DNA from 4 places in the Streptomyces sp. Y7 genome. Region 2 is predicted to be linked to each of the others. Evidence: riboswitches for the same ligand, from Rfam matches in the RefSeq annotation. Region 2 holds a riboswitch; each other region holds the start of a gene.

Region 1 (5,723 bases), on a different contig from region 2:
CTCGGAAACCCGGTCAGCTCCTCGATCTCGTCCCGCCGCCGGATGTAGTCCTCATGCGCGGAGCGATACGCCGCGGCCAGCTCCGGATCACTCTCCAGCCGCGCCGACATCTCCTTCATCACGCCGTTCGCCTCCAGCGTGCCGATCGCCGAGGAGGCCCTCGGGCACGTCAGGTAGTACAGCGTCGGGAAGGGCGTGCCGTCGGGCAGGCGAGGGGCCGTCTCGACCACGTCCGGCTGCCCGCAGGGGCACCGGTGCGCGATCGCGCGCAGCCCGCGCGGCGGACGGCCGAGCTGCTGCTTGAAGGCCTCGACATCCGCGTCGGTGGGCTCGGTGCGCGGGGTGGGCGGCGGGGGCGTTTCCATGCCTGTCTTTCTATCGGTTCGGTTCTCACTGGGCGGCGTCGGCCTTGTCGACCCCGTCCCAGATGTTCGCGTACCAGGGGCGGTCGGCCGCGCTCCGGTCGGTCCGCGACTTCTTCGCCGCGTCCGGGTCGACCACGATGTAGCCGGTCTCCCCCGGCATCACATAGTGCAGCCGCTGCCGGATCTGCTGCTCGGCGTACGCGTCGTCCTGCCAGCGTGCCTTGATGTCACGCAGGTCCTCGACGCGCTGGGCGGCCTCCTCCTTCTCCCGCTGGAGGTCGGCGATCTCGGCGCGCTGGGAGACGTACTGCCTTATGGGGTAGGCCAGCGCCACGACGAGGGAGCAGACCACCAGGGCGAGCAGCGCGGCGCGTCCGGTGAGCCGGGAGCGCCGGGCCTGCCGCTTGGTCTGGGAGCGGTAGACGCGGGCCGCCGTCTGCTCGCCGAGCAACCGGATCCTGGTCGCGGTGGAGAAACGGTCCCGGTCCTTGACGGCCATCGGCTCTCGCCTCCCCTTTCACGTGCATACGTCCCCGCACACGGTACGGGACCGAGTACGGGGACGTACGTACGACTGGCTAAGCCTTACCCAGGTGGGGTCAGGTGAGGTCAGCCCTTGAAGCGCGGGAAGGCGCTGCGGCCGGCGTACACCGCGGCGTCGTCGAGGATCTCCTCGATGCGCAGCAGCTGGTTGTACTTGGCGACGCGCTCGGAGCGGGCCGGGGCGCCGGTCTTGATCTGGCCGCAGTTGGTGGCGACGGCCAGGTCGGCGATGGTGACGTCCTCGGTCTCGCCGGAGCGGTGGGACATCATGCACTTGAAGCCGCTGCGCTGGGCGAGCTCGACGGCGTCGAGGGTCTCGGTGAGCGAGCCGATCTGGTTGACCTTGACGAGGAGCGCGTTGGCGGCGCCGTCGTCGATGCCGCGGGCCAGGCGCTCGGGGTTGGTGACGAAGAGGTCGTCGCCGACGATCTGGACCTTGTCGCCCAGCTTGTCGGTGAGGACCTTCCAGCCGGCCCAGTCGTCCTCGAACAGCGGGTCCTCGATGGAGACGAGCGGGTAGGCCGCCACGAGCTCCTCGTAGTACTCCGTCATCTCGGCGGCGGAGCGCTCCTTGCCCTCGAAGAGGTACTTGCCGTCCTTGTAGAACTCGGAGGCGGCGACGTCGAGCGCGAGGGCGATCTGCTCGCCGGGCGCGTAGCCGGCTTCCTTGATCGCTTCGAGGATGAGGTCGAGGGCCTCACGGTTGGAGCCGAGGTTCGGGGCGAAGCCGCCCTCGTCGCCGAGGCCGGTGGACAGGCCGCGGCCCTTCAGCACCTTCTTGAGGGTGTGGTAGACCTCGGTGCCCCAGCGCAGCGCCTCGGAGAAGGACTCCGCGCCGATCGGGGCGATCATGAACTCCTGGATGTCGACGTTGGAGTCCGCGTGGGATCCGCCGTTGAGGATGTTCATCATCGGGACGGGCAGCAGGTGCGCGTTCGGGCCACCGAGGTAGCGGAACAGCGGCAGGTCCGACGCCTCGGAGGCGGCGTGCGCGACGGCGAGGGAGACGCCGAGGATGGCGTTGGCGCCGAGGGAGCCCTTGTTGTCGGTGGCGTCCAGGTCGAACATGGCCTGGTCGATCAGGCGCTGCTCGGTGGCGTCGTAGCCGACGAGCTCCGGGCCGATCTGCTCGATGACGGCGAGGACGGCCTTCTCGACACCCTTGCCCTGGTAGCGGTTCGGGTCACCGTCGCGGAGCTCGATGGCCTCGAAGGCGCCCGTGGAGGCGCCGGACGGGACGGCGGCACGACCCGTGCTGCCGTCGTCGAGGCCGACCTCGACCTCGACCGTGGGATTGCCTCGGGAGTCCAGGATTTCCCGGGCTACGACGACGTCGATGGACGGCACGAGCATCTCCTTCTTGGGATGTGACGCGGGTACGCGGTCCGCGGTGGGACTGCGAGACGAGCCTAACCGGCTCCGGGCGTCAGACCAGCGGTCGACCGCCCCGTGGACAGAACCGAGAGTAAATTGTTTCCGAACGGAACAAAAACGTCCGCACACAACCGCACACAAGAAAGAGCCCCGCCCCGGTGCGTACGGGGGAAAACGCACCGAGGCGGGGTGTTCGTGGGGACGGGGGTGGTCCGCACGACGCCCTCACTATGAGGTCCACGGATGTGAGGGCGCTGTGGTTCAGCTGTCGGCCGCGTGTTCGCCGTGGCCGCGCCCTCTTACTTGAGGTGCAGCTGCTGACCCGGGTAGATCAGGTTGGCGTCCTCGACGATGTCCTTGTTCAGCTTGAAGAGCTTCTCCCAGCCGCCCTTGACGTCGTGCTCGGCCGCGATCGAGCTGAGGGTGTCACCCTTGGCGACCTTGTACTCGCCGTCGCCCTTCTTGACCTTCTTGCCGGTCGGGGTGGTGACGGTCTTGGTGCTCTTCTTGGCGGCCGGGCGGTCGGCGGAGCGGGAGGCCGACTGCTGCTCGGAGGAGCGGGTGGTGGACTCGGTGCTCTGCGAGGAGCCGGCGGAGGAGCCGTTGTACGCGGCGCTCGACAGGCCGGTGCCGCAGTTCGGCCAGGCACCCTTGCCCTGGCCCGCGAGGACCTTCTCGCCTATCTCGATCTGCTGGGCCTTGGTGGCCTGGTCGGCGGTGGAGGCGTACGCCGTGCCGCCGTACGCGGCCCAGGTGGAGGCGGAGAACTGCAGACCGCCGTAGTAGCCGTTGCCGGTGTTGATCGACCAGTTGCCGCCGGCCTCGCACTGGGCGACAGCGTCCCACTCGGAGGCGGTGGCGGCCGAGGCGTTGCCGGCGGCCATCAGCGGGGCGGCGACGGCGGCGGCACCGGTGACGCCGACGACGGCGATGGCACGGGCGGCCTTGGACGGACGACGGTGCTTGCCCTTGCTGGAAAACAGCATGGTTGGATCCCCTCACCGACGCCTACGAGGTGAGCTGTCGGGTTCGGGCCGGTTGAGTTGCCCGGCCGCGCACGTTCGCCTCTCGGCTCCCGCTGCGCGGCTTCACCCCGAGCCGGCTCCGGCGGTGCGGCCTCGAAAGGCCTCAACTGCCGGACCCGGCGCAAACCTTGGGTCCCCCGCTCCTGCCTACGGCGCTTGACGCGACGACTGTTCCCGTACGGCCGCCGGCAGGATTCGGCGTGACGGCTGTCGGGGCTCGCACTGGAGGCGAGCGGTCACGACCGTAGACACGCGATTCGCGGATTTACAAAGACGATCAGGGCTTCTGAGATCTATCTCTCACTGCTGATCAATCGGACATTAGCCGCGAAACGTGACGCGAACTGGCCCAGTTTTTCGCCCTGTTCGACCACTATGCGACGGGGACGTCCAGGGTCTGACCGGGGGAGATGTGGTCCGCGTCGGTGCCGATGGCCTTCTTGTTCGCCTGGTACAGCGCGCGCCATCCGCCGTCGAGGTCAAGGGAGTCGGCGATGGAGGCGAGCGTGTCGCCCTCGCGGACCTTGTACGAGGCGTGGCGCCCGGTGGACTTGGTGGTCACCTCGGCGCTGTCACTCTCCTCGGCGCTGGGGCCGCGGTGCCGGCCGGTGCCGGCCGTCGCCTCCTCGACCGCACCCTCGGCCGCGCCGTCGACCGAACCGGTGTCGACGAGGCTCCAGAAGCCCGCATCCTGGGACCAGTTGTCCTCATTGTCCGCATTGGCCGCCTCGGTCGGCGAGCTCTCCGGTGACTGCGAGGCGCTCGCTTCGGGGGACGCATCGGACGTCGAGGGCTTCTCGGACTTACCGGACGAAGAGGGCGAGGAAGAGGACTTCCCGGGCGATTCGGACGAAGCATCCGGGGTGCCGCTCGCCGACTCCGAAGGATCACCGGAGGGCGTCGACGACTCGGAGGCGCCACTGGAGTCGGAAGAGTCGGACTCCGACGACGAATCCGATGAATTCGACGAGTTGGACGAATCGAGCAATCCGGAGGATCCGGACACTGCGGAGGGCGAGTCGTCCTCCACCCCGGTGTCGAGGTCGACCGATCCGGACTTCTTGGTGAGGCCGTTGAGCACCGCGCAGGTACCCCAGGGCCTGGTCCCCTGGTCCGCGAGGATCTCCTGGGCCACGGCTATCTGCTGCGAGCGGCTGGCCAGGTCGGGGCTGGAGGCGTAGTCGAGACCGCCGTACCGCTCCCAGTCGTCCTGGGTCAACTGGAGGCCGCCGTAGTGCCCGTCGCCGTTGTCGGCGCTCCACGAGCCTCCGCTCTCGCATTCGGCGACCTTGTCCCACACGGTGCCGTCGGCGGCGCTCGCGCCGGTGGCGCCGAGGAGCGGGATGGCGATCGCGGACCCGGTGACTCCGGCCGCGACGAGGAGAGCCGGAGCCTGACGGGGGCGACGGTGACGACCGTTCCCGGAGAGCATGCGGGGACCTTTCGCGAGGCAGCACTGAACACGGCGCGTAAACCTCTGCGCCTTGTTGATCCGTGAACGTATAGGCAGACGATCACTTGTCACAAGTTAATGCCGCGTAGATCACGTGAAGATCACAGACATGAGCGCGTGTCACGTTTACGGAGGCGGACGTACTCACCCAACAGGGGTGAACTCCACCGGAAGCGTGCGCAGTCCGCGCATGATGAGCCCGCCGCGCCACCTCAACTCCTGCGGCTCCACAGCGAGTCGGAGATCCGGGAGGCGGGTGAGAAGGGTGGCGAGGGCGGTCTGGCCCTCCAGACGGGCGAGCGGGGCGCCGAGGCAGTAGTGGATGCCGTGGCCGTAGCCGAGGTGCTGGTTGTCGCGACGGCCGAGGTCGAGGACGTCGGGGTCGGCGAACCGCTCCGGGTCACGGTCGGCGGCGGCCAGGACGACCAGGACGGGGTCGCCGGCCGCGATGTCCTGCCCGCCGACGGTGAGCGGCTCGGTGGCGAAACGCCAGGTGGCGAGTTCGACCGGGCCGTCGTAGCGCAGGAGTTCCTCGACGCCGGTCTCCAGGAGAGCGGTGTCGTGGGCGGCCAGGGAGGTCTGGAGGCGGGCGCGCTGTTCGGGGTGGGTGAGCAGGGCGAGGGTGCCGTTGCCGATGAGGTTCACGGTCGTCTCGAAGCCGGCGAACAGCAGGATGAAGGCCATGGCCGCGGCCTCGTTCTCGGTGAGGTGCTCACCGTGGTCGGAGGCGCGGATGAGACCGGAGATGAGGTCCTCGCCCGGGTCGGGGGTGGCCGGAAGTGCCTCTCGCTTGCGGTGGATGAGGTCGGCCAGATAACCGCGCATCTTCTTCACGGACCGTGCGACGCCGCCTCTGGGGCCGCCCTGGTGCCGGATCATCATGCCCGCCCAGTCCCGGAAGTCGTCCTGGTCCTCGCGCGGAACGCCGAGCAGGTCGCAGATCGCGTAGATGGGCAGGGGGAA
Region 2 (5,723 bases):
CGTGGCCCAGCTCCCGGACGCGCGCGTGCAGATCTCCGGAGGCGCCGGGTACGACGACTCGGGCCTGCTGCGGCTGGCGGCGGGGGAGTCCTTCACCTCTCCCGTGTTCGCGGGTCTGTGGAGCGACGGCGGCTTCGGCGGGGCGAGCCGGGCCTGGCACGCGTACCAGCGCGCGTATGTGATCCCGGACGCCGACCGGGACCGGCCGGTGCTGTTCAACTCCTGGGAGGCGACGGAGTTCGACATCTCCGAGGAGCAGCAGAGTCTCCTCGCGCGCCGGGCCGCGGCCATCGGCGTCGAGCTGTTCGTCGTGGACGACGGCTGGTTCGGGACGCGCACCAGCGATCGCGCCGGGCTCGGCGACTGGACGCCGAACCCCGACCGCTTCCCCTCCGGCCTCCGGCCGCTCGCCGAGTACGTGCACACGCTCGGCATGCAGTTCGGCATCTGGGTCGAGCCGGAAATGGTCAATCCGGACAGCGACCTGTATCGGGGACATCCCGAGTGGGTTCAGTATCAATCAGGACGAAAGCGGACGGAATTCCGTAATCAACTGGTGCTGAACCTCGCCCGCGACGACGTTCAGGAGTACCTGTGGGCGCAGCTCGACGGGCTCCTCTCCAGTGCCCCGATCGACTATGTGAAGTGGGACTTCAACCGCTGCTTCAGCGACGCCGGCTGGCCCGGTGAGGCGTATCCGCAGCGTCTGTGGGTCGACCATGTGCGAGCCTTGTACGGCCTGCTGGACCGGCTGCGCGCCGCTCACCCCGGCGTCGCCTTCGAGTCCTGCTCGGGCGGCGGCGGACGGGTCGATCTCGGCGTGCTCGGCCGCACGGACCAGGTGTGGACCTCGGACAACACCGACCCCCTCGACCGGCTCGCCATCCAGCACGGCTTCAGTCAGATCCATCCCGCCCGCGCCATGGCCGCCTGGGTCACCGACAGTCCGAACGCCATGCTCAACCACCGCGCGAGCTCGTTGCGCTTCCGGTTCGTGAGCGCGATGGCGGGGGTGCTCGGGGTCGGCGGTGACCTCACGCAATGGACCGAGGAGGAGCTCGCCGAGGCCGGGGAGTGGGTGGCCCTCTACAAGAAGATCCGGTCCTTGGTCCAGCGCGGTGACCTCTATCGGCTGCGGCCTCCGCGGGGTGGGCTCAGTGCGGTGCAGTACGTGCTCGGGGGCGAGACGGTGGTCCTCGCCTGGCTTCAGGCGCAGCGTTTCGGGGAGCCTCTTCCGGCGCTGCGACTGCAAGGTCTGGATCCGGCATCGACCTACGAATGCCTTGAAACGGGCGAAATTCACCGAGGTGCCGTACTGGTACATCACGGACTGCGGACCGGTCTGCACGGTGACCTTGATGCGGCAGTTATTCGACTCCGTCGCATCTAGGTGTTCTGTCCGAATTGGCGCCTTCCTTCCAACTCGGCCTGCAATAAAGAAAGCTGGAGCGGCGTCACGTGAGGAGCGTCATATCCGTGACGGTGCGTCGCCCGTCATGTTCACGTAATTCATGCACTTTTCAAGGGGCTTTGAGTCGGGCGGTACTCCCGTATTTCACGCACGGTGACGGCTAATTCCCACAAGGGATCAAGAGGAACGCATTCGGACGGAACCCCTCACTTGTTCCCATGCGTCTTCCTCGCTTACGTTCACGACCAATCCGGACGGACGCCCAATCCTGCCGCCGCTCGGATTCCGCGCAAACTCACCCGTGCACGGCAGGAGCGGGGGACCCACAGGTAGAACCGCCTGTTCCGGTCTCCGGAACGGCTAGGGGTCAAGTCGCGCCATGGCGCGGCCGGGCATCTCCAGCCCGCACCCGACAGCTCACCTCGCAGGCGCCGGAGAGGAATTCGTCATGCCCGCGAAGGGTAAGCATCGCCGTCCGAAGTCCCTGCGCTTCACGCGCTCCATCGCCGTCGCCGGAACCGGTGGCGCCGCCCTCGCTCTGCCCCTGATGGGAGCCGCCGGCGCCCACGCCGCTCCGTCGCAGTCCGTTTCGGAAAAGGCCGTTCAGTCCCTTCCGGTCGCCGGCCAGAAGGCCGTCGAGAAGAAGGCCGCCCAGAAGAAGTCGGGCGTACGGACTTATTCGGTGAAGGTCGGCGATTACCTTTCGAAGATCGCCGACGAGCAGAACGTCAGCGGTGGCTGGAAGAAGCTCTACGCCGACAACCGTGACGCCGTCGGCTCCGACCCGTCGCTGATTCACCCGGGTCTCAAGCTCGCCCTCGGCGGCAAGAAGGCCGCGACGACCGCCCCCAAGTCGTCGCCCTCCAAGCCCTCTTCGGCGTCCGAGTCGTCCAAGAAGGACGCGCCCACCACGAAGTCCTCCACGCCGAAGAAGGCCCAGAAGGCGACCACGGCCGCCGAGACCACCAGCACGGTCAACGGCTTCTCCGCTCCGCTGTCCGGCGCCTCCCTCGGCACCGGCTACAAGGTCGCGGGCAGCATGTGGTCCAGCGGCTACCACACCGGCGTCGACTTCGCCGCCGCGACCGGCACCCCGCTCAAGGCGGTCGGCGCGGGCACCGTCGTCTCGGCCGGCTGGGGCGGCGCGTACGGCAACCAGGTCGTCATCCAGCTCGCCGACGGCTACTACGCCCAGTACGCCCACCTGTCCTCGCTCTCGGTCTCCAGCGGCCAGACGGTGACCGCGGGCCAGCAGATCGGCCTCTCCGGCGCGACCGGCAACGTCACCGGCCCGCACCTGCACTTCGAGATCCGCACCACGCCGGACTACGGCTCGGACGTGGACCCGGTCGCCTACCTGCGTGGCAAGGGCGTCGCCATCGGCTGACGCGCGTCCACGCGAGAACCACCTGCCTGACACGCGGCCGAAGGCCGGACCCCGATCCCCGGGTCCGGCCTTCGGCATGTTGCGCCCACAACACCCCTGTTGAAAGGGTTATTCCACGTTTGGCGAACACTTTAGGAGTGGCTTATCTCACCGCTCGTCAACCCTTTCCTACGGTCGCGTAGGTCACATTCAAAGGTGAATCATGTGCCGATGTGGCAGACGATTCGAAGAGTGACAGCAGTGCAGTGATCGGGTCGTACGTTGCGGTGGGGGACAGCTTCACCGAGGGCGTCGGCGACCCTGGCCCCGACGGGGCCTTCGTCGGCTGGGCCGACCGTTTCGCGGTTCTCCTCGCGGACCGGCGCCCCGAGGGCGACTTCAACTACACGAACCTCGCCGTGCGCGGCAAACTGCTCGACCAGATCGTCGAGCACCAGCTTCCCAGGGCCGCCGAACTGGCCCCGGACCTGGTCTCGTTCTGTGCGGGCGGCAACGACATCATCCGACCCGGAACCGACCCCGATGAGGTGGCCGAGCGCTTCGAACGGGCGATCGTCCGGCTCACCTCGGCCGTCGGCACCGTCATGGTGACGACCGGCTTCGACACCCGTGGCGTGCCCGTGCTGAGGCACCTGCGCGGCAAGATCGCCACGTACAACGGGCATGTGCGGGCCATCGCCGACCGGTACGGCTGCCCGGTGCTCGACCTGTGGTCCCTGAAGACCGTTCAGGATCGCCGCGCCTGGGATGGCGACCGGCTCCACCTGTCTCCCGAGGGCCACACACGTGTGGCGCTCCGCGCGGGCCAGGTCCTCGGTCTGGAGATCCCCGCCGACCCGGACCAGCCGTGGCCGCCGCTCCCGCCCCGCGGCACCCTCGAGGTGCGCCGGGACGACGTCCACTGGGCGCGGGAGTACCTGGTGCCGTGGATCGGCCGGCGACTGCGCGGTGAATCGTCGGGGGACCATGTGACCGCCAAGGGCGCGCTGTCCCCGGACGACATCAAGATGCGGATCCGATCGGTGGCTTGAGAGCGGATCGCGGACTGCGAGTGGCCGATGCGTCCGGGCCGTACCGATGGCTGATCGGTGCGGCCCGGACGCATGCGGTCGTCGCGCACAGTGCGGACCCACGGACGGGTGGAGGGGTGTGTCGAGTGGCGCCCTATGGCGTCACCGCACATCGCGAAGCCGTACATGGCGTCGCCACACACCGCGAAGCCGTACATGGCGTCGCCGCACACTGCGTCCCGGCACATGGCGCGCCAACACATGGCGTCCCGGCACATGTCGTGACGGCACATGTCCCCACGGCACACACCCTCACCGGTGAGAAGCCGTCAACGCCTTCCGCTCCAAGCCGAGTTCCCGGGCGAGCGCCTCGTCCACCCACTCCTGGGCCCGCACGCGTGAGATCGCGCCCGGGTACGACGTGAGCTGTACGGCGAGCCCGTCGAGGAGGGCCGTCAGGCGCAGGGCCGTGCCGTTGGGGTCGGGGCACTGGAACTCCCCGGCGGCGACGCCCTCGGCGATCACCTCGGTGATGGCCCCCTTCCACTGCCGGTCGAGGTCCCGGGTGACCTCCTGCAGCGCGGGTTCGCGCAGCGCCGCCGCCCAGCCCTCGATCCACAGCCGCCAGCCCTTGGCCTGGCCGGTCGGCGCGTACCAGCGCACGGCGGCCCGCAGCCGCCGCAGTGCCGTCGTGCGGCGCCCGAGGAGGCGGCGCAGATGGGCCAGGTCGCCTTCGGCCGCATGGGTGAACGCGGCCGCGACGAGCTTTTCCTTGGTGTCGAAGTGATACAGCACCAGAGCGTTGCTCACGCCGAGCACCGAGGCCACGTCGGCGATCCTGACCGCCGCCACGCCCCGCGCCTCTATCTGCTCGACGGCGGCACGCAGCAACTCCTCACGCCGCTCCGCCACGCTCAACCGCACTCTTGCCACGTCGTCACCCTAAAGCCTCGTCACCGTCCGGTCCCGGGCGCCCGGTCCGGCCTGGTCCCGGCGGCGGCCGTCACCGGTGCCAGCCGAACCGTTCGGTGATCAACGGCAGCCGGTCCGCCGCGATGGCGTGCGCGGCGGCCCGCGGCGCCGTTCCGTCGGCCTCGGCGCGGGCCAGCGTGAGGTCGGTCAGGGCGCGCATCGAGCGACGCGTGTGGGCGAACGCCTCGTCCGCGTCCGGGCCGATGTCCCCGAACAGCGTCCACCACCACCAGGCGTTCGTGCCCGAGTTGACGACGACGTCCGGCAGCACGGTGACGCCCCGCGCGGCCAGCAGTTCCTCCGCGTCGGGTCGTACGGGCATGTTGGCCGCCTCGGCGATCCAACGCGCGGTGACACGGCCCTGGTTCGCTCCGTCGATCACGTACGACACGGCGGCCGGCACCAGTACCTCCGCCTCGGTCGACAGCCAGGCGTCGCCCGGCAGTTCGCGGTCCCCGGGGCGCAGCGCGGACCGGTCGACGGTGCCGTACGCGTCGCGGGCGGCCAGCAGGCTCTCGATGTCGAGCCCGGCCGGGTTCGCGATCGTGCCCTTGATGTCGGCGACGGCCACGACCGTCAGCCCCGCGCGCGTGAGGAAGCGAGCCGTCGCTCCTCCCATCGTTCCCAGGCCCTGCACCGCGACTCGCGTCCGCCAGTACGGCACCTCGGCCCGGTCCAGCGCGGTCAGCACCGACTCCGCGACCCCGCAGCCGCCGGCCAGCTCGTCGAGCCCGATGCCGTCGACCTCGACCGCGAACGCCTCCGCGAGCCGCCGGCGGGCACCCACCTCGTCGTCGAGCAGCGGGTACACGGCCTGGACGGACGAGACCAGCCCCGCCTCGGCCGCCGCCCGGTCGACCACGTCCTGGGCGAGGCCGAGGTCCTCGCCCGTGGCCCAGAAGCTCTCGATGTACGGCCGCATGCTCCGCAGGTACCGCACCAG
Region 3 (5,723 bases), on a different contig from region 2:
TCTGGTGCCCTCGGCGGCGGGCGTGCGGGCGCAGGCGGTGCTCCGGGACGGATCACTGGTGGACGACTTCCTGATCCGCGAGGGCGCCCGGGCCGTGCACGTGCTGAACGCTCCGAGCCCCGCGGCGACGGCGTCCCTGCCGATCGGCCGGGAGGTGGCGCGCAGGGCGTTGGCGGTGCTGGGCTCCGTGTGAGCCGGCAGCCCGCGCCGCCCGGGGGCGCGGACCCGCGCGGATGCGGTCGGGGAGCGGCCGTGGGTCTCCCCGTCCCGCTCCCCGTAAAATCGGCCCCACTGTGTCTGACTCCCTCAACGCCTCCGAAGCCCCCCGGCCCGCCGCCCCCACCCAGCCCGAGACCGGTGGGGACGGGCTGCGCCATGTCCCCGGGATCTCCGTCCGGCACACCCGGGCCAAGGGTGAGCCCCGTTTCCCGGACGGGCCCAGGGCCGATCCCGCCGGGTCGCACTTCGAGCGGCGGATCCGCAGCTTCCAGCCGCGGCGCAGCAGGGTGACCGCGGGGCAGGCGGACGCGCTGCAGCGGCTGTGGCCCAAGTGGGGCCTGGACATCGACGGGCAGCAGGTGGTCGACCTGGCCGAGCTGTTCGGGAACGACAACCCCGTCGTCCTGGAGATCGGCTTCGGCATGGGCGAGGCGACCGCGCAGATGGCCGCCGGCGACCCCGGCACCAACATCCTCGCCGTCGACGTCCACACCCCGGGGCAGGGAAACCTCCTCAACCTCGCCGACCACCACGGTCTCGGCAACATCCGGGTGGGCAACGGCGACGCCATCATCCTGTTGCGGGAGATGCTGGAGCCGGACGCGCTCGACGGACTGCGCGTCTACTTCCCGGACCCGTGGCCGAAGAAGCGGCACCACAAGCGGCGGCTCATCCAGCCCGAGTTCCTCGACCTCGCCGCGACCCGGCTGCGGCCCTGCGCGCTGGTGCACTGCGCCACCGACTGGGAACCGTACGCCGAACAGATGCTCGAAGTTCTGGCGGCGCATCCCGACTTCGAGAACACCGTCGCCGACGGCGGTTTCGCGCCCCGTCCCGAGTTCCGGCCGCTGACCCGTTTCGAGGGCCAGGGACTGGACAAGGGTCATGTGGTGAACGACCTGCTCTTCCGCCGCGTACAGCGGTAGGAGCAGCGGGAACAACAGCACCGACGACCGTCCGCCGAGGACATCGACAGCAGCATCGACAGCAACCCCTCACCGGCGCCCGAGCCCCCCTCGCGCTGCTGCGGGCGGCGCCTCTGCCTCGTTAGGGTCAATGCCGTGGCCACCTGTCCCCCGTACCCGACGCACCCCACCGGTCCCACCGGCGGCGCACTGCGGCACGCGCACTGGTGGCAGCGGCGGTGGGTGCGCTACGGCGCGCTCAGCACCCTCCTCGCGCTCTCCGGGCTGGTGATCCTCGCGCTGGTGCGCGAGCAGACCGGGACCGAGGGGTTCCTGGTCGGACTCGGGCTCGCCGTGCTGCCCGTGCCGCTGCTGGTGGCGTCCTTCCGCTGGCTGGACCGGGTCGAGCCGGGCCCTTGGCGCAATCTGCTGTTCTCCTTCGCCTGGGGTGCCTGCGCCGCGGCGCTGATAGCGATCGTCGCGAACAGCTTCGCGACCAGATGGATAGCGACCGCGACGGCGGATCCCTCGCACGCGGACACCCTGGGAGCGACCGTCATAGCGCCCGTGGTGGAGGAGTTGGCGAAGGCCGCGGCCGTGCTGCTGGTCTTCCTCTTCCGCCGCCGGGACTTCACCGGCATCGTCGACGGCGTGGTGATAGCCGGGGTCACCGCCACCGGCTTCGCGTTCACCGAGAACATCCTCTACCTCGGCACCGCCTTCGGTACCGACCAGCTCTCCGGCGACAGCGGCATCGCCTCCGTCACGGCGGCGACCTTCTTCGTCCGCGTCATCATGTCGCCCTTCGCGCACCCGCTCTTCACCGTGCTGACCGGCATCGGCTTCGGAATCGCCGCGCTGTCGGGCGAGCGCCAGCATGTGCGCCGGGTCCTGCTCCCGTTCCTCGGCCTGCTGCTCGCGATGGGCATGCACGCCCTGTGGAACGGCTCCTCCACCTTCGGCGAGTACGGCTTCTTCGCCGTGTACGCGACCCTCATGGTGCCCGCGTTCGGGCTGCTGACCTGGCTGGTGATCTGGACCCGCCAGCGCGAGCTGCGGACCGTGCGTGAGGAACTGCCCGCCTATGTCATGGCCGGGTGGCTGTCGCCGGGCGAGCCGTTCGCGCTGGGCTCGATGCGGGACCGCCGGGTGGCCCGGCAGTACGCGCGTCGGCGCGGCGGACGGGCGGCGGCGCGGACGGTCGCGCAATACGAGGCCTACGCCACGTCGCTGGCGTTCCTGCGGCACCGGGGACGCCTCGGGAAGGCCGGCGCGGACTTCGTCGTACGGGAACAGGAGCTCCTGCAGGCCCTGTGGCACCGCCGGGAGTTCGCCCGCCCGGCCCTGGAACACGCGGCCTCAGCACAGGCCCGGCAGGCACACGAGCACGGATACGGGCACGGGCACGGGTACGGGTACGGGTACGCATACCCGGCGCCGGCGCCGGTCTACTGGCAGTCCTACGGCCAGGTCGACGGGCCCGGGTACGGCCCGACGGCGCCGTACCCCGCGTACAACCCGTACCGGACGTGACCGGGCCGGCGCACGGGAAGCGTTGACCGGCTCCGCGGACATGCCGAAAACCGGCAGCCCTGACGTCGGGGGGTCGTCGCCAGGACCGCCGGGGATCAGAAGTGGATACCCGTTTCGGGGTGGGTCAGGGGGTGAGGCCCTTGCCCTGGAGCCAGGCCATCGGGTCGATGCCGTTGGTGCTGCCGTCGGGGTGCACCTCGAGGTGCAGGTGGGCGCCGGTCACGTTGCCGGTGGCACCCACGCGGCCGATGACGTCGCCGGTGTTGACCTTCTGGCCCACGCTGACGCTGATCGAGGACTGGTGCGCGAACCAGAGCTCGGTGCCGTCGTCGAGGGTGATCTCGGTCTTGTAGCCGTAGGAGCCGTCCCAGCCGGCGAAGGTGACCGTGCCGGAGTGGATCGCCTTGATCAGCGTCCCGGTGGGGGCGGCGAAGTCGAGGCCGGTGTGGTACCCGGAGGACCAGTAGGCGCCGGCCTGGCCGAACGTCGAGGTGATCGTGTACGAGGAGGTCGGCAGCGTGTACTGCTTGGCCAGCTCGGCGAGGCGCTCGGCCTCGGCCTTCTTGCGGGCCTCCTCCTCGGCGGCGGCCTTCGCGGCGGCGGCCTTGGCCTTGGCCTCGGTCTCCGCCTTGGCGGCCGCTTCGGCGGCCTCCTTCTCGGCGGCGGCGACGGCGGCCGCGGCGGCCTTGCTGTCGATCTGGTCCTGCTGGAGCTCGGCCTGCGCGATGATCCGGCTGCGCAGCGCCTCACCGGCGTCCGAGGTGCCCTGCGCGGTCTGCTCGGTCGTCTCGCCCATCGTGCTGAGGGCGGTGGCCGTGTCCTCGGCGGGCTCGGAGGAGTCGTCGGAGATCAGCGGCAGGTCGGGCATGGTGATGGCGACCGGCGGCTTGCCGCTGTTCGCGCTGGCCATGCCGCCCGCGCCGACGGCGGCTATGACGCCTACGCCGAGAACGGTGGAGCTGCGGGCGAGTCCCCCGCCACGCTGCTTGGAGACGCGGTGCCTGCCACGAACGGGACGAAGGGAATCCGCGGTGGGGTTCCACTCCTCGAACGGGCCCTCGTCGGTGCGGTTGCGGTCGTAGCCGAAGGTTTCCGTGCTGCGCTGACTCGGCACGAACGGGGCTTGCGGAGCAGGCCGGTTGGACGCCACGTGGGCGTACTCCTTTCCTTCCTTCTCGCCTACCGGGTTAGCTGACGGGTTCGGAGCAGGAAGGTCTCCTACGCGCGTATATCAACCGTGACTTCCCGGCGATATCCGCGCGATTCACCCCAGGGTGGTGGTTCCCCGGCTCCCTTGCGGGACTCGGCGCGTGCGCACGGAGCCGACTCTTGTGACGGCTGGGACGACCGCGCTGCGTTATCGAACGTTAATAGACGCGGGGTGCGGATTCCAAGCTGTTCCTCTTGATCATTAACGATTTCCGCCTGGACTTACGGGTCACGAGTGGCCTAAATCGGGCGAGTTGGCCAAACCTCAGAGACCACATAGGTATTGACGGTGTGTCAGTTGTTATGCGGAGGGGGGTCGTCCGATCACCCCCGGTGACGACGATCAGGGCCGGCGTACGGCCATGAGCGCCATGTCGTCCGCCATTCCTCCACCGGAGTGCCGTCTCACCTCCACCGAAAGCACACCAAGCAGGGCACCGGGTTCGCGCAGCGCGTTGGCGCGTCCCGCGAGACCCGTCTCGGGGTCGTAGAACCGCCCGCCCTCGTCCCGTGCCTCGGACAGTCCGTCGGTGTACAGCAGCAGCGTGGCCCCGCCCGGGAAGGCGGCCTCGTCGGCCCGGTCGGGCCAGGCGCCCAGTTCGCCCATGCCGAGCGGCAGGGCGGGTTCGGTGGCGGGCAGCGGCCGTACGGTCCCGTCGGCGTACAGCAGCAGCGGTGACGGATGCCCGCGGTTGACGAGGCGCACGATCGCCTCGCCGTGCGGGAGTTCGGCGAGTACGGCGGTGGTGAACCCCTCGCGGGCCTCGATCCCTTCGCGCCGGGTGCGCTCGCGCGCCAGGGCCCGCTCCAGCCGCTGCGCGACCGCCTCCAGCGTGGCCTCCTGCTCCGCGGCCTCCCTGAAGGCGCCGATCACGACGGCGACCGCGCCGACCGCGCTCATGCCCTTGCCGCGCACGTCCCCGACGATCAGCCGGACGCCGTGCGGACTGTCCTGCACCGCGTACAGGTCCCCGCCGATGGAGGCGCCCTCCTGCGCCGCCTCGTAGCGCGCGGCGATCTCGAAGCCGCCGATCCGCTCGGCGGGCTCCGGCAGGACGGCCCGCTGGGCGGCCTCGGCGATCTCACGGACGGAGGCGAGGCGCTCGTCGCTGCGGCGGACGAGGAGATGGATGAGGACGGCGAGCACGGAGACGACCACGGTGGTGACCAACTCGGTGATCACCTCCGCCTTGGGCAGGCCGCCGTGCAGGCCGCGGAGCACGAGCAGCACGGTGACGGCCACGACGCCGGTGAGCACCGTGCCGCGCAGCGAGTAGAGAGGGGCGGCGACCAGGGGCGCGGCGGTGAAGAAGGGAGCACCGGTGAAGTCGGTGGGCGTGACGTGGTCGTACACGGCACCCATCGCGATCAGCAGGGCGGGGAGCGACCGGACGAACCGGCGCACGTATGAGATCCGCCCTTCCTCCACCCCACCAGGGTTGCCGAAGCGGAGGCGGGGAGCGAGCGGTGAGAGCCGACCGGGAAAACACTCAGGGCCGGAACTGATGAGTTCCGGCCCTGAGCCTTCAGTAGCGGGGACAGGATTTGAACCTGCGACCTCTGGGTTATGAGCCCAGCGAGCTACCGAGCTGCTCCACCCCGCGTCGGTGAAACCAATAGTACGCCATCCGCGGGACGCTCAGCACACGACTTTCCGGCACACTGCCCTGAACAGGACTTTTCGGTCACCAGTGCGGGCCACGTCACACCTGGCGCTCAGGGCAGGAGGTGCGCGTTGGGTGCCTTGGCCCGCTCCGCGTACTCCGGCAGGACCAGGACGTCCACGCCCCGCGCCGCGAGCATTCCGCTGCCGTCGGCCCCCGTCACGAACGTGTCCGGCTCCCGCCAGGCCGTCAC
Region 4 (5,723 bases), on a different contig from region 2:
CGGCGAACCGGCGGATGTCGCGCTCGCGGGCGACCGCGGCGATGTGCTCCAGGAGGGCGGAGGCGACGCCGCGCCCCTGGTGGGCGTCCTGGACGAGGAAGGCGACCTCGGCCTCGTCGGCCGGTGCGGACGCGGGCATTCCGTCAGCGCCGATCCGGTCGTAGCGTACGGTGGCGATGAACTCGCCGCCCACCGTGGCCGCGAGTCCCACCCGGTCCACAAAGTCGTGGTGCGTGAAGCGGTGGACGTCCTTCGCGGACAGTCGCGGGTAGGGCGCGAAGAAGCGGTAGTACTTCGACTCGTCCGACACCTGCTCGTAGAAGCTGACCAGGCGCTCGGCGTCATCAACGGTGATGGGGCGGATGCGCGCGGTGCCGCCGTCGCGCAGCACCACGTCGGCTTCCCAGTGGGCGGGGTACTCGTGCCTGTCCGAGGCGCTCTGCATGGGGCCCAGATTACGGCTCGCGTACGACAACGGCGCGAGGCAGTCTGTTCGGGACGTCACGTGGGGTCGAGGCCGCGACCCCACGGTCACTTCGGGAGGGACAGCCGTCCCGTTCCGGCGTGCTTCACGAGTGTGGGAAACTGGTCTAGACAACCCTGAGAACCGAAGGGCAGCATCACATGGCTGAGCGCCGCGTCAACGTCGGCTGGGCCGAGGGCCTCCACGCCCGCCCCGCCTCCATCTTCGTCCGAGCCGCCACGGCCGCAGGCGTCCCGGTGACGATCGCCAAGGCTGACGGCAACCCCGTCAACGCGGCCTCCATGCTGGCGGTCCTGGGCCTGGGCGCCCAGGGCGGCGAGGAGATCGTCCTCGCCTCCGACGCCGAGGGTGCGGACGCCGCCCTCGACCGTCTGGCCAAGCTGGTCTCCGAGGGACTCGAGGAACTGCCCGAGACGGTCTGAACGACCTGAACGGGCCTCCGTAGCGAACGGTGAAGCCGCGTCCGCCTTTCCGGCGGGCGCGGCTTTACTGTTTCAGCGGGCGCCGCCTCGCTGTTTCGGGCAGGCGCCGACGGAATTCACGGCGCGACCGGTCGTGAATCCGAAAAGGGCAGCGGAAATTCCTCCCCGCCGAATACCTTCTCTTTGTATACGGCGCGCGTGTTAATGCCGCAGGCTCGGCATGTTTACGGGATGTTGCGAATTCCTCACACGGTCCGCGCGCTCGCCGCCCGCGGCGAACCGCAGGCGGTGCGCGGAGAGGGAGCGCTCGGTGTGCAGCGCCGTGATCGCGCGGGCGCGTTCGCCGTCGCCGCGCGCCACCGCGTCCACGATCGCGCCGTGCTCGGCCCAGGACTCCACGGGATCGACCGGCGCTTCCACGGCGTACATCCAGGCGATCTTGTGGCGCAGCTGAGCCAGGATCGAGGTCAGGGCCGGACTGCCGGTGGACTGGGCGAGCGTCTCGTGGAACCAGCCGCCCAGGGAGCGCAGGTCGTCGCTGTTTCCCCGCCTGGCCCGCTCCTGCCCCAGCCTGACCAGGCCGCGCAGGACCTTCAGATGGGCCTCGGTGCGCCGCTGGGCGGCCCGGGAGGCGCCGAGGGGCTCCAGCAGGCCGCGCATCTCCAGCAGGTCGGCGGCCTCCTGCTCGGTCGGTTCGGCGACGCACGCGCCCGCGTGACGCCGGGTCACCACGAAGCCCTCCGCCTCCAGGGTGCGCAGGGCCTCCCGCACGGGGACGCGGGAGACGCCGTAGCGGCGGGCGAGCAGTTCCTCGGTGAGCCGGCCGCCACGCTCGTAGACACCGGCGACGATGTCGTCCCGGATCGCCGTGCACACCGAGTGCGCCGGAATACGCATGCCCGACCTCCGCCTTAATCCCCGTGAAACGTCGACCAATGACGTGTTCCCGAGGACTCTATTGCAACCGGCCGGAATTTCCGACGGGGAGCCGAAATCCATGCATATTTTTTGGTCAGCGGGGGGTCGAAAACATCGAAAGCCCCGGCTCGGGGAGCCGGGGCTTCGAAGGGACGCGCGGGGGGCAGCGTCAGACGTTCACGCCGTGCCCGCGCAGATAGGCCACGGGGTCGATGTCGGAGCCGTACTCCGCCGTGGTGCGGGCCTCGAAGTGCAGATGCGGCCCGGTGACGTTGCCGGTGGCGCCGGAGAGGCCTATCTGCTGGCCCGGGGTGACGGACTGGCCCACCGAGACGCCGATGGACGACAGGTGGCCGTACTGCGTGTACGTGCCGTCGTTCATCTTGATCACGACGTTGTTGCCGTACGACCCGCCCCAGCCGGCCTCGACGACGGTGCCGGCACCGACGGCGTGCACGGACGTGCCGCTCGCGGCGTGGAAGTCGACGCCGGTGTGGCTGCCGGAGGACCAGACGGCACCGCCGGTCTTGTAGCCGGTGGAGACGTACGAGCCGGCGATCGGGGCGACGTACGACAGCAGGCGCTTGCGCTCGGCCTCGCGGGCGGCGCGCTCCTTGGCCTCGCGCTTCGCCTCGGCCTGCGCGGCCGCCTTCTCGCGCGCGGCCTCCTGAGCGGCCTTCTTCGCGGCGGCGGCCTCGGCGGCGGCCCGTTCCTGGGCGATCGCCTGGGCGTCGATCTGGTCCACGATCGAGTTCTCGACGGTGACGACCGGGATGAGGCCGGTCTGCTCGGCGGCGGGCTCGGCGGCCAGCGCCGGGGCGGCCAGGGTGCCGACGACTCCGGTGGCGGTGAGCGCGGCGACTCCGGCCGCGCGGGCGGTGGTGCGCTCGAACCGGCCGGGCCTACGGTGCTTCCCGGTGGGGCGGTTCTTCCCCGTGGCGCAGGTGAACGCCATGAAGTGGCTGGTCCTTTCCTTCCCTCTCGCCTACCGGGTTAGCTGACGGGTTCGGAGCAGGAAGGTCTCCTACGGACCCCCTCGCGACTCGCGCGGGCGTCCGATTCACCCCAGGGACTACGGGTGGGTCCCCGGCTCCCCTGGCTCGCGCCGTACGGGGACTCGGCGATGACTGTCCGGTGCCGCGGGCGCGGCGCACTGCCTGACGGACAGCCCGGAAGACGCTAAACGCGGCATCTTTCAATCCCCAAACGGATCGCGGCTTTTGTAGCGCATCCCACAGGCCAGACAGGCAACCTCTCCCTCAATTCGGGCATAAAGGGGCCCTGGTGACTCTTGGGTCACCAGGGCCCCTGCACGCGCGTGGCGCCGGACGGCGCGAGCTCGTCCTCTACTCGGCTGCCACGACGGTCACTTCACCGATGCCGAGGGCCTCGACGGGCTCCCGGATCTCGGCCGCGTCGCCGACGAGGATCGTGACCAGACGGTCCACCGGGAAGGCGCTCACGGCCGCCGCGGTGGCCTCGACCGTGCCGGTCGCGGCCAGCTGCTGGTACAGCGTCGCCTGGTAGTCGTCGGGCAGGTGCTGCTCGACCTGGTCGGCCAGCGTGTTCGCCACGGAGGCGGCGGTCTCGTACTTCAGCGGCGCCACCCCGACGAGGTTCTGCACGGCGAAGTCCCGCTCGGCGTCGGTGAGCCCCTCGGCGGCGACCCCGCGCAGGACCTTCCAGAGGTCGTCGAGGGCCGGACCGGTGTTCGGGGTGTCGACGGAGCCGCTGATGGCGAGCATCGCCGCGCCCGTGCCGTCCGGGGCGGAGCGCAGGACCTGGCCGAAGGCCCGCACGCCGTAGGTGTAGCCCTTCTCCTCACGCAGGACCTTGTCCAGCCGGGAGGTGAGGGTGCCGCCGAGGCAGTAGGTGCCGAGCACCTGCGCGGGCCACACGCGGTCGTGCCGGTCCGGGCCGACACGGCCGATCAGCAGCTGCGTCTGGACCGCGCCGGGACGGTCGACGATGACGACGCGTCCGGTGTCGTCCGCGATGACCGGCGGGACCGCGCGCGCCTCGCCCGGGGAGCCGGTCCAGGCGCCCAGGGTGTCGCCGAGCAGGGCGTCGAGGTCGACGCCGGTGAGGTCGCCGACGACCACGACGGTGGAGGTGGCGGGGCGTACGTGCCGCTCGTAGAAGGCGCGTACGGACGCCGCGTCGATGCCGGCGACGGTCTCCTCGGTGCCCTGGCGCGGGCGGGACATGCGCGCGGTCGCCGGGAACAGCTCCTTGGAGAGCTCCTTGGCGGCCCGGCGCGAGGGGTTGGCCAGCTCGTGCGGGATCTCGTCGAGCCGGTTGTTCACCAGGCGCTCGACCTCGCTGTCCTCGAACGCGGGCGCCCTGAGGGCGTCGGCGAGCAGGCCGAGCGCCTTGGACAGCCGGGAGGCGGGCACCTCCAGGCTGACCCGGACGCCGGGGTGGTCGGCGTAGGCGTCGAGCGTGGCGCCGCAGCGCTCCAGCTCGGCGGCGAACTCCTCGGCGGTGTGCTTGTCGGTGCCCTCGGACAGGGCGCGCGCCATGATCGTGGCGATGCCGTCGAGGCCCTTCGGCTCGGCGTCCAGGGGCGTGTCCAGGAGCACCTCGACGGCGACGACCTGCTGGCCGGGGCGGTGGCAGCGCAGGACCGTGAGGCCGTTGTCCAGCATGCCGCGATCGGGCGCCGGGAACGCCCAGGGCCGGGCCTGGCCCGCCTGGGGCTGCGGGTGGAACTCCATGCTGGCGAGCTCGGTCACTGCGCCGACTCCTCGTTCTGGTCGGTGGCGGGGGCGGCCCCGTCGCCGGCGGCGGCTTCCGGTTCCTCGGCCTCGTCGGCGACCGGCTCGTACACGAGCACCGCGCGGTTGTCGGGGCGCAGCCGGGCCTGGGCGACGGCCTTGACCTCCTCGGCGGTGACGTCGAGGACGCGCTGGACGGCGGTGAAGGCGAGCTGCGGGTCGCCGAACAGGACGGCGTACCGGCACAGTTCGTCGGCGCGGCCCGCGACGGTGCCGAGCCGGTCCAGCCACTCGCGCTCCAGCTGGGCCTGCGCGCGCTCCATCTCCTCGGCGGTGGGGCCCTCCTGCGCGAAGCGGGCGAGCTCCTCGTCGACGGCCGACTCGATGACGGGCACCTCGACGTCACCGGAGGTCTTCACGTCCAGCCAGCCCAGCGAGGGCGCGCCGGACAGGCGCAGCAGGCCGAAGCCGGCCGCCACGGCCGTACGGTCGCGCCGCACGAGCCGGTTGTACAGGCGGGAGGACTCGCCGCCGCCGAGCACGGTCAGCGCCAGGTCGGCGGCGTCGCACTCGCGCGTGCCGTCGCTCGGGAGGCGGTAGGCGGCCATCATCGCCCGCGCGGGGACGTTCTCCTCGACGACCTCGCGCAGCTGCTCGCCGATGACCTCCGGCAGCGAGCCGTCGCGCGGGGCGGGCTTGCCGTCGTGCCCCGGGATGGTGCCGAAGTACTTCTCGACCCAGGCGAGCGTCTGCTCCGGGTCGATGTCGCCGACGACGGACAGCACGGCGTTGTTGGGCGCGTAGTAGGTGCGGAAGAACGCGCGGGCGTCCTCCAGGCTGGCCGCGTCCAGGTCGGCCATCGAACCGATCGGCGTGTGGTGGTAAGGGTGTCCGTCGGGGTACGACAGCGCGGTCAGCTTCTCGAAGGCCGTGCCGTACGGGACGTTGTCGTAGCGCTGGCGGCGCTCGTTCTTGACGACGTCCCGCTGGTTCTCGAGGCTCACCTCGTCGAGTGCCGTCAGGAGGCTGCCCATGCGGTCGGCCTCCAGCCACAGCGCGAGCTCCAGCTGGTGGGCGGGCATGGTCTCGAAGTAGTTGGTGCGCTCGAAGCTGGTGGTGCCGTTCAGCGAACCACCGGCGCCCTGGACGAGCTCGAAGTGCCCCGTGCCCTTGACGCTGTTC

The links. A riboswitch is a leader RNA that binds a small molecule or an ion and turns the genes downstream of it on or off. The one in region 2 is predicted to bind cyclic di-AMP.
Region 1: it holds a riboswitch for cyclic di-AMP, as region 2 does, so the genes downstream of both, ACGFW6_RS24990 (transglycosylase family protein) here and ACGFW6_RS40815 (LysM peptidoglycan-binding domain-containing M23 family metallopeptidase) in region 2, are expected to answer to the same signal.
Region 3: it holds a riboswitch for cyclic di-AMP, as region 2 does, so the genes downstream of both, ACGFW6_RS36720 (M23 family metallopeptidase) here and ACGFW6_RS40815 (LysM peptidoglycan-binding domain-containing M23 family metallopeptidase) in region 2, are expected to answer to the same signal.
Region 4: it holds a riboswitch for cyclic di-AMP, as region 2 does, so the genes downstream of both, ACGFW6_RS44600 (M23 family metallopeptidase) here and ACGFW6_RS40815 (LysM peptidoglycan-binding domain-containing M23 family metallopeptidase) in region 2, are expected to answer to the same signal.

The regions. Positions count from the first base shown of each region.
Region 1 is NZ_JBIDDQ010000010.1:102,711-108,433, forward strand. It holds gene ACGFW6_RS24975 (DUF501 domain-containing protein) at 1-365, opposite strand, end outside; gene ACGFW6_RS24980 (septum formation initiator family protein) at 391-864, opposite strand; gene eno (phosphopyruvate hydratase) at 975-2,261, opposite strand; gene ACGFW6_RS24990 (transglycosylase family protein) at 2,582-3,268, opposite strand; cyclic di-AMP (ydaO/yuaA leader) riboswitch at 3,273-3,472, opposite strand; gene ACGFW6_RS24995 (transglycosylase family protein) at 3,681-4,739, opposite strand; gene ACGFW6_RS25000 (cytochrome P450) at 4,905-5,723, opposite strand, start outside.
Region 2 is NZ_JBIDDQ010000034.1:11,401-17,123, reverse strand. It holds gene ACGFW6_RS40820 (alpha-galactosidase) at 1-1,390, shown strand, start outside; cyclic di-AMP (ydaO/yuaA leader) riboswitch at 1,690-1,855, shown strand; gene ACGFW6_RS40815 (LysM peptidoglycan-binding domain-containing M23 family metallopeptidase) at 1,860-2,798, shown strand; gene ACGFW6_RS40810 (SGNH/GDSL hydrolase family protein) at 3,044-3,829, shown strand; gene ACGFW6_RS40805 (TetR/AcrR family transcriptional regulator) at 4,121-4,741, opposite strand; gene ACGFW6_RS40800 (Glu/Leu/Phe/Val dehydrogenase dimerization domain-containing protein) at 4,812-5,723, opposite strand, start outside.
Region 3 is NZ_JBIDDQ010000024.1:101,720-107,442, reverse strand. It holds gene lhgO (L-2-hydroxyglutarate oxidase) at 1-193, shown strand, start outside; gene trmB (tRNA (guanosine(46)-N7)-methyltransferase TrmB) at 294-1,145, shown strand; gene ACGFW6_RS36725 (PrsW family intramembrane metalloprotease) at 1,281-2,657, shown strand; gene ACGFW6_RS36720 (M23 family metallopeptidase) at 2,782-3,807, opposite strand; cyclic di-AMP (ydaO/yuaA leader) riboswitch at 3,819-3,976, opposite strand; gene ACGFW6_RS36715 (PP2C family protein-serine/threonine phosphatase) at 4,210-5,271, opposite strand; tRNA gene ACGFW6_RS36710 (tRNA-Met) at 5,397-5,470, opposite strand; gene ACGFW6_RS36705 (dihydrofolate reductase family protein) at 5,583-5,723, opposite strand, start outside.
Region 4 is NZ_JBIDDQ010000047.1:26,645-32,367, reverse strand. It holds gene ACGFW6_RS44615 (GNAT family N-acetyltransferase) at 1-445, opposite strand, end outside; gene ACGFW6_RS44610 (HPr family phosphocarrier protein) at 625-906, shown strand; gene ACGFW6_RS44605 (GntR family transcriptional regulator) at 1,108-1,803, opposite strand; gene ACGFW6_RS44600 (M23 family metallopeptidase) at 1,994-2,779, opposite strand; cyclic di-AMP (ydaO/yuaA leader) riboswitch at 2,792-2,957, opposite strand; gene ACGFW6_RS44595 (M16 family metallopeptidase) at 3,171-4,559, opposite strand; gene ACGFW6_RS44590 (M16 family metallopeptidase) at 4,556-5,723, opposite strand, start outside.